DNA from 3 places in the Colwellia sp. E150_009 genome. Region 2 is predicted to be linked to each of the others. Evidence: predicted binding sites of a transcription regulator. Region 2 holds the regulator's gene; each other region holds the start of a gene.
The links. Region 2 encodes FNR, which switches genes on or off when oxygen is low (the NO sensors DNR and NnrR bind a similar motif). Its sites were predicted from a motif close to TTGATCTAGATCAA; they were not measured.
Positions count from the first base shown of each region.

Region 1: ACE1OF_RS05155 (universal stress protein) is a predicted target of FNR. The motif match lies at 2,141-2,154, and genes of this name have one in related genera.
Region 3: ACE1OF_RS03935 (FeoA family protein) is a predicted target of FNR. The motif match lies at 1,854-1,867, and genes of this name have one in related genera.

Region 1 is NZ_JBHFOM010000007.1:48,495-51,787, forward strand. It holds gene ACE1OF_RS05145 (glutathione S-transferase N-terminal domain-containing protein) at 72-758, opposite strand; gene ACE1OF_RS05150 (TetR/AcrR family transcriptional regulator) at 946-1,530, shown strand; gene ACE1OF_RS05155 (universal stress protein) at 1,591-2,076, opposite strand; gene malQ (4-alpha-glucanotransferase) at 2,222-3,293, opposite strand, start outside.
Region 2 is NZ_JBHFOM010000015.1:5,752-9,044, forward strand. It holds gene ttcA (tRNA 2-thiocytidine(32) synthetase TtcA) at 1-313, opposite strand, end outside; gene uspE (universal stress protein UspE) at 498-1,436, opposite strand; gene fnr (fumarate/nitrate reduction transcriptional regulator Fnr) at 1,575-2,294, opposite strand; gene ACE1OF_RS08740 (sulfite exporter TauE/SafE family protein) at 2,391-3,119, opposite strand; gene ccoS (cbb3-type cytochrome oxidase assembly protein CcoS) at 3,116-3,293, opposite strand, start outside.
Region 3 is NZ_JBHFOM010000005.1:93,295-96,587, reverse strand. It holds gene feoB (ferrous iron transport protein B) at 1-1,286, opposite strand, end outside; gene ACE1OF_RS03935 (FeoA family protein) at 1,366-1,590, opposite strand; gene parC (DNA topoisomerase IV subunit A) at 1,917-3,293, opposite strand, start outside.

The sequences.
Region 1 (3,293 bases), on a different contig from region 2:
CTGTTTTAAAAGTTGTTGACGATATTTGAAACAGGGACTTGCAATTTATATCTTAGTTTTACGTTAGGCTTTTATTTAATTGAATTAGGAATAGCCACACGATAATCGTTTAATGCACGTTGATACCAAGTATATACCACGTCATCTTTGTTTAAGAAGGTTTTAGTGCTTGAATTAGCGATCCACAAAAAAGTGCCAAGTAAACAAATATCACGATAATCAGGTTCATCACCACCCAAATAGTTTTGTGTGCTTAATGTTTCTCTTACTGAAGCCAATTCATTTTGTAACCCTTGAATGTGCTTTTCTGGTGTTGCGGCAAACGCTTCTAAACTAGTGCCAAGACGGTCTTCCCTTGTTTGACGAAAATACTCTTTATCTTGTTCAGCAAGTAAATTATAAAGCTCTAAAATAAGAATGCCTGGAATATGTTTAGACAACACAGTTGATACCCATTGATTGAATGTATCAGCTTTTTCTTTCACATCATCATCAGCAAATAAACGTGGTGAGTCGGCGTATTTATCTTCTAAATATTCAGCGATAGTCCAGGAGTCATTAATGATACTTTCGCCATCAGAAATTACAGGTAATAAAGATTGTTTAGACATGGCAAATTTTTCTTTTTCAGTAAACCAAACGGCTTCTGTTTTAAAAGGAAGTTGTTTATGTACTAACGCGAGTTTTGTTTTCCAACAATGTGGAGAAAAAAATTGACTACGATCTGAGCCTGATAATTCATAAAGAGTAATGGGCATAATATTTCCTTAAAGTGGGTTTGCTTAAAGTGGGTTTGATATATGAGGCAAAAGATTTCAGTCTTATTTGTGAAGTATATATTGTAAATGCCATCCTTGACAAGTATGTCAAAAATGACAGTAATGTCAACAATAAGTTAAGATAGGTAAATATGAAAATCCACTCATGTAAATAAGTAGAGAAACGATGGTTGGTATACGTAAATTTGACGAAGAAAAAGTATTAAATATTGCTATTAATGTATTTTCAAAAAAAGGCTTTAATGCCACTACTATGCTTGATTTAGCTAAAGAAACAGGCGTGCAACGAGGAAGTTTATACAATGCATACCAGAATAAGAATATGCTTTTCTTCAAAGCTTTTAGTTATTATACAGATAATTTTTTGAAATTTATTGAAGATGAATTACAGGATTCTGATGCTGAAAAAGCATTTACTCAATTATTTAAAACAATTGCAAATCGTTTATGCAGTGATCAAGAAGAAAAAGGGTGTTTTAGTACGCGTGCAATTATGGAAGCGGCACAAAAATGCCCTGATATTCATGTATGCCTTACGCGCTTTCTTGATGGCCTAGAAGTTATTATTAAAATGCGTCTAGAACAGGCAATAAAAGATCAACAATTTATAGGAAATGCACAATCAACTGCACGCTATCTAGTTGCCTTAACCCGCGGTATAGCAGTAATAGAACGGGTATATCATGATAACGCTAGAATGACAGAAATCTGTCAAACAGCGTTGTCATTTATGCCGTTTAAAAAGGTTTAATATTGAATTGTTAAATGCTATTTTGTAGGGGAATAGCTTATTAAACCGAGTAAATAAAACCTAGTCGCTTTTAAGTGGTACGAGTAGCACGGGTTTTGTTGATCTATTAACAACTTTGTCTGCAACTGAACCTATAAACAAGTTGTTTAAAACACTGTGGGCATGGCTTCCCATCACAATCATGTCAACATTTCTCTCTTCGGCTATTTTAATGATTGTTGAAGCTGGTGAGCCTTCAATAATATCTGCAACAGGCTTACCGCCAGGAAATTCTGCTCCATCTAATTCTTCCATGCAAAATTTATCAATGCGTTCTTTAATTTTTTTGTGTAAATCATCAATAGAACGTTGGTATAAACTCTCAACAGTGTCTTCTGCCATATAAGAATTAATAATTGCAGCTGTGTTCGGGTTCATTGGTTCAATAACATATAAAAAGTGAATTTTCGCGTTATTTTGTTTAGCAAGACTTACCGCCATACGAAAAGCAGGTCGTGTATGTTTGCCTAGATCTGTAGCATATAATATTGTATTAACTGGGGTCATAACAGTACTCATATTTATCTGGAGAATAATTAAAATAAGCATACGAAATAATAGAAAACTTAGTTTGATTTAAATCAATGTTAATTATTACTATTACACTTATTAAAGAAAATGATTATTAATTTAAACTATATAATGTCATTAGCTATTTTGGCCTTGCTAGTTTCATTGCGTTAACTATAGCTTTAACAGAGTTTGTTTCGAACAAATTTTCTAATGAAACAGGTAGCTTTTGTAGCCAATTAGGATGTTCGTCAATTGTACCCGGTATATTTACTTGTTCTTCGCATTCAATTGCATCTTCAAGAGGAATTAATTGAATGTGACTTGGGGAAGCAGCCAAATATTTTTGTACCGCTACGCTTAATTCGGTAGACATGGTTGCTGGATTTTGCACAGGCGCTTTTGCCATATTAATCACTTGCATGTCATTTAGCGCGTCAATAAGCATTGCTCTTTCGCTTGCACGGTTATTTCGCTCGTGTTCTCCAGCTTCTATTGTTGGGTAAAGCTTTAGTTGTTCACGCCATTGTAAGTCGCGCCCTTGCCACCAACCAGTTAATGTTGGTGTGTCGTGGGTAGCAATAGTTACCACTGATTGTTCAGGATATAATCCGGGACGTTTAAATAAGCCCGATTCCCAACGTTCAAAAAACATAACTTTAAAAGATAATAAACCCGCGTTGTGCATTATTTCACTAAAACCATCAGGTACATTACCTAGATCTTCACCAATAACAATGCATTTATTTCGCTGAGATTCCAACGCGATAATTCTGAGTATTTCATCAAATGGAAACGAAATATACATACCTTCGTCCGCGGCCATATTGGGTGCAACCCAGTATTGACGCATTAAGCCTAAAATATGGTCGATACGCAGTGCACCTGCATATTGCATATTGTTACGTAAAGCATTCACTAAAGGTAGATAACCTTTCGCTTTTAATGCAACGGGGTTCATTGGTGTTAATCCCCAATTTTGCCCTAAAGCATTCATTGCGTCGGGTGGCGCGCCAATTGATGCGCCAGCAACATACAAGTGTTGATCTGACCAAACATCGACACCTGACCCATCACAACCAACGGCTAAGTCTAAATACAAGCCAATTTTCATTTTATTAGCGTGTGCTACTTGTTTTACATTAGCCAATTGACAATGTGCTAACCATTGAATAAAACAAAAATAATCAATACGATTTTTATATTGGTTTTTA
Region 2 (3,293 bases):
CTTCTTCTATTACATGGTACTCAATACCTAAGCTGTCTAAGTATTGAGGCAGAATATGTTCAGGGAAACCAGGTTGTTTTTGATCTAAATTTACCGCGATTAATTCAAAATTAATTGGCGCGGATTCTTTTAATTTCATTAGAATACTAAGTAAGGCATAACTGTCCTTACCGCCTGATAAACACACCATGATTTTATCGCCATCTTCAATCATATTGTATTCAGCTATGGCTTGACCAACATTATGACGTAGGCGTTTTTCTAATTTTGATAGTTGAGATTTTTGCACGGCTGTTAAGCGGGTAGAGTTCATGTTGCAGATTCTTTAGTACGCAGAATGTAAAGTGATAGATTTTACGCCATCGATTTTGCGGCGCATTATTTTTCGAGGTATTATAGGACTTTTATACTTTTAAAGCTAGTTGATACTATAGGGGATATTGTCATAAGGGGCCTGTAGTCAGCCCCTTGCTATGATATGTTTTTTTGGATAATAATTATTCTAGCGGTGAAACATAGCCATCAGGTTTTAGTGCTAATACATCACAGTCAAGTTGATCAATAACGTGTTCAGCGGTGTTACCTATTAAAGCTGCTGATATACCTGTTCTACCTATGGTGCCCAATATTACTAGCTCAGCATCAATTTTTGTTGCTACGTGCTCGATGACTGTTTCGGGCAAACCTTCTTCAACATGTGTGTTATCAATACTAATATCAAACTTATTTGCATGAGTGATCATAGCTTGTTCGTGATGCTTAAGCATGGTGTCGTTATATTCAGTTGAATTAAACTCAGGTATTTCAATAGCAATATTAACAGGCGTACCAGGAAATGAATTAACTAAATGGACATTACCTTTTATAAGTTGTGCTAATTGTTTGGCTTCTTGTGTTATTTTTAGATTGAGTGAGTGGTGTTCTGCTTCATCACTGCCAACATTAACTGCAGCGAGAATATTACCATTGCTTGGCCATTCATGCTCTTTTACAAGTAGTACTGGGCAGGGGCATTTTCGTAATATGTGCCAATCAGTAGGTGTAAATACAACGGATTTTAGTTTGTCATGTTGATGAGTGCCTTTAATTACAAGATCGTATTTTTCTTGAATAACACGCTCAACAATGGCTTCAAAGGGGCGGTTATGCCAAACAACTTGGCTCGTTATTTTAATCTCAGGATTTAAATCACTAATGATGTCAGTAAGCCAAAGTTCTTTATCTTTGATTACTGATTGGCGCATTACATCACGTTCATCACTTGAGAGAATTGTGGTCATTTCATAAGAGAAGTCGAAAATACTTAAAAAGGCCGTAACATTAACCTTATTACCACTCGCGTCGATGCTGATGGCTAAATCAATTGCTCTTTTTAATGCTTTTTGATCGTTAGTTGTTGGGTCAATAACAACCAAAATGTTTTGATAGGTATTCATGATAACTCTCACCTTTGCTATAAATTAAGTAAAGCCTACCTATGTTTATAGCAAAAATGAAGAATTAATGCTTGTTTTAAATCAATTTTTTTAATATTTTAATAGTAGCTTAACTATAAGTTTATCGCTAAAAGTATTTTATAGCTCAGAGCAATCTATTAATTCATCAATGTCGAGTATGGTAATAAGCTTACCATCAACTTTTATTAAACCATTTTTATGGAAGCGGTTTAATAAACGACTGATTGTTTCAACGGTTAAACCAATATAATTGCCAATATCACTGCGTGTCATGGTTAAACGGAATTCAGAAGAGGATAGACCTCTAGCATGATACCTGTCACTTAAACTAACTAAAAAAGTAGCAACTCGTTGTTCAGCATTTTTTCTGTTTAATAAAGTTAGCATTTCTTGATCAGTGCGAATTTCATTACTCATTAAACGCAAAACTTGTTTTTTAAGTTTAGGCATAGTGTTTGATAACTTGTCTAAACTATTATACGGAATTTCACAGATCATTGATGTTTCTAGTGCTTGGGCAAAACTTTTATGTTCTGAATCAGCAATTCCATCAAAGCCGAGTAAATCACCTGCTAAATGAAAACCTGTGATTTGTTCTTCACCTTGCTCATTTACAGTGAAGGTTTTAAATGTACCGGAACGTATAGCATAAAGTGCGTGCATTTCTTGACCATCAGTAAACACTTTATCACCTTTATGAAATGGACGTTTACGATCAATTATTTCATCAAGGCTATCTAGCTCTTGATTATTTAGCGTGAAAGGGAGACAAAGTTCACTAATGCTACAGTTTTGACACTTAATATGCTGTGTACCAGGGCAACTATTCTTTGGCATAGATTACTCATTAATATTAGAGAAATAGATTGTTTTTAAATACCCTTACTACAGCATAAGGGTATTTGCTCTAATTCCTTGGACTAGACTATGGTATTAGAACATTTGTTGATATGCAACAATAAAACTGTAAATACCGTAGGATATTAGAATTAATGCCATTGTTTGTCTTACAAGTGGCTTGATTAGGTGCTTTTTCATACTAGTCATGCCAATAGAAAGGGTTAACAGGGCAGGTAATGTTCCTAGACCAAAAAAAAGCATAATGCTTGCCCCTGAAACTATACTACCACTTGCTAAAGCCCAAGTCAGCGTTGAATAAACTAACCCACAAGGTAACCAGCCCCAAATAACACCTAGTGATAAAGCTTTGGCAGGTGAATTGACTGGAATGGCCTTACTGGCTAATGGGGAGATATATTGCCATAAGTACTTCCCTAACGCTTCAATGCGGTTTAGCCACATTAGCCATTGTCCGAGGTATAAACCAAGTAAGATCATGAAAACTGCAGAAATTATGCGTAAGGCGGCAAGAGGGGCTCCAAGATTTTTTGCTGCAATAGAGCCAGTAAAGCCAACAATGGCACCGATAAATGCGTAAGAAGTAATTCGGCCTAAATTATAACAAATAACTAAAATGGTTTTGTTGTAAGCTTTACAGGGATTTTCTTGATTATTAACGGGAATTTGTTGATTTTCATATTTATGTGGGACTGGTGTTGGTAGAGCAGAGGTAAGCATAGAAGTAATGCCGCCACACATCGCAATACAATGACCAGAGCCAAGTAAACCAATCACAAAAGCGGAGAGCAAATCAAGATTCATTTATCTATTCGCTGATTATTAACTGTTTCTTGCTGTTTATCGGTGTTATGTGTAACTTGCGACTTATTGTTGCTTTCATCTTTAGCATCATCAAACAGAATACTCATGCCTTGTTTCTCTAAATCTTCAAACTGTTCAGTTTTTACAGCCCAAAAAAAGAGATAAATACCAAGA
Region 3 (3,293 bases), on a different contig from region 2:
AAAAAGCCAGTAAAAATAGCAGCAGCAATACCAATTAAATACAAAAGGAATACTAGATTCTGACCACTATCTGGAAAAAATGCAGCAGCAAATAATGCATAAACAGGCAAACGAGCACCACAGGACATAAATGGCGACATCATAATAGTGGTTATACGCTCTCTTTCACTATCAAGTACTCTAGCAGACATAACCGCAGGTACCGTACAACCAAATCCCACAATTAAGGGGACAAATGCCTTGCCAGGCAAACCAATTTTTTGCATGACATTATCAACCACAAAGGCTGCACGCGCTAAATAACCTGAGTTTTCAAGTAAAGATAAACCAATAAATAAACAAGCAATAACAGGTATAAATGTCGCAACGGTTTGTATACCACTGCCGACACCTTCAATGATAGTTAAAATCCACTGGGGTAAGCCCAAAGGTTCAAGAAAATGCAACGGATATGAGACAAATATAGCGCCACTTAAAATATCAAAAAAATCAATAAAGGCACTGCCCACATTTATTGCAAACATAAAGAGTAGATACATCATGCCTAAAAATACGGGTACACCAATAATAGGGTGCAACACAATATTATCTAATGAGTCTGAAAGACGTGCGCCCCCACCAGAGGTACTTACACGGCCAATAATGTCTGCTACATAATTTTGTCTTGCTTGAATGGCTGACAGGCCTTCAGCTTTCTGTTCAATGTTGGTAACATTCGATTGTTTATTCAAATCACACGTTAAAATTGTTTTTTCTATTAAGGCTAATGATTTTTTATCTTGTGCACTGGTCGCAACAACAGGGCATCCCAATTCTTCGCTGAGCTTATTCGTATCAACCCATTGATGTGTTTTTCTATCAACTTTATTCAGCACGATAATCATCGGCACACCCAACTCAAGCAATTGCGTAGTAAGGTAAAGCTGACGGCTTATTTGACTAATATCAATAACGTTAATCAAACAATCTATATTATTATTTTGTATAAATTGCTGAGAAATAGTGAGATCCTGACCTTGTTCCCCGCGCTGGGTTAGTGAACTTAACCCTGGTAAATCCGAAAGAAAGGCATCAACTTGGCCTAACTTAAACGGTGACTTTTTAGCCGACACAGTAACACCAGAGAAATTACCAACATTTTGTTTACGCCCATTTTTTTGACGTGATGTTAATAAATTAAATAAGGTACTTTTGCCCGAGTTAGCAAAACCAACCAACGCATAATGTGAACCTTTAGCGGGGATAACGGCTTCTGTACACACAGGGGAATTTGAACAACAACTCATGAAAAAAACTCATATAAAAAATATTTAAGGTGGCTTCGGTTAGTCTTTATAGATATGTAAGCCATAGGGCAAATTCAAATTAACTAGTAGTAACTTGAATTTGCTCAGCCACAGAGCGCTGTAGACTTATTTTTGTATTATGAAGTCGATAAGCTAACGGACCATTAAAGGGAGCTTTATGAGCTAAAGCCACTTCTGTACGCAAACAAAAGCCTTGCTCTAATAAAAGTGCCGACAAAGTTTCATCAAGTGGTAAGGCACTTATTTTTACAACTTGATTTTTTGCTACATCAACTAAGGTCATTTTTTCACCTTATTTACCTTTACTTTAGTTACCATAGTTTTTTATTTATAAATAAAAAACTATTAAACACCTAATCAAATATTCTCAAAGCCTGTTCTGAGTCGTACCATATATTGGTGTAATTCAATAAATGTATTTTTAAGTACAGTTAATGAAGTATGCTCAAACAACAAACAAAAACCCTTAATGAGAATTACTATTGTTATCATTCTACGCTTAAATGATACAATGCACAATCAAAACAAAGCTTGTTTGTATTATAATTGACATTAATCAAGAAACATTGATGCAACCCATTAAAATACGATTAAGTGCTCACTCTGTTGTTATAAAGAGCCCTCATTAGGCATTACCTCTTCATTTGCTGATAAATCATCCACAGATTTTTCGTCAGAAATTATATTAGGAGCTTCAATTTCAATTTGATCTACACGTTGCAGCCCGCGCGGAAGTTTATTACCTCGACGTCCTCTTTCTCCACGGTAATGATCAATATCCATTGCTTTTAAGGTAAGTTTACGGCGACCTGCATGTAGGGTTATTGAAGCCCCCTCTGGTACAATGGCAAGTAAGGTGACATATTCTTCTCGAGATTTAGCTCTTGCTGAAGGTATATTAATAATTTTGTTACCCTTACCTTTACTCAGTACAGGTAAGTTTTTCACAGGAAAAACTAACATTCGCCCTTCTGTAGTAATAGCAAGACATGCATCAGTATCAATATATTCAATCAATTGCGGTGTTAATATTTTTGCAGATTGCGGTAGAGAAATCAGTGCCTTACCATTTTTATTCCGACTAATCATATCACTAAAAGAAGTAACAAAACCATAACCCGCGTCACTCACAAGTAGGTATTTCATGTCGTCGTTTGCCATGACACAATGAACAAAATTTTCACCTGCGGCTAAATTAAAACGCCCTGTTAACGGCTCGCCTTGACTTCTTGCTGTTGGCAACGTATGAGCATCTGTCGTAAATGCTCGCCCTGATGAATCAATAAAAGCGACAGGACTATTACTTCGTCCTTTGGCTGAACAAAGATAGCTATCACCAGCTTTATAGCTTAATGTTGTTGCATCAATATCATGCCCTTTAGCACACCGTGCCCAACCTTTATCTGATACAACAACTGTAACAGGTTCACTTGGCACAAGATCTTTTTCAGTTAACGCTTTAGATTCACTACGCTCTACTAATTTAGAGCGTCGATCATCACCATATTCTTTAGCTGCGGCGAGGATTTCTTTTTTCATTAGCGTATTCATGCGTGCTTTTGAATTAAGAATTTTTTCTAAATAGTCTTGTTCTTCACGCAATTCATCTTGCTCTGCGCGAATTTTTATTTCTTCTAATTTAGCTAATTGTCTTAACTTAATCTCTAATATGGCATGCGCTTGAATTTCAGATAAATTAAAACGCGACATTAATTCTATTTTAGGATCATCATAATTACGGATAATCTCAATAACTTCATCAATGTTCAAATAAGCTATTAATAAACCGTCTAAAATGTGCAAGCGTGCCAATACTTTATCTAGTCTATATTGCAAGCGTCGACGCACTGTTTCTCTGCGATATTCAAGCCATTCTGATAGAATTTCCTGTAAATTTTTAACTGCAGGTCGATTATCTAAGCCAATCATATTGATATTAACGCGATAACTTTTTTCTAAATCAGTACTAGCAAATAAATGTTGCAT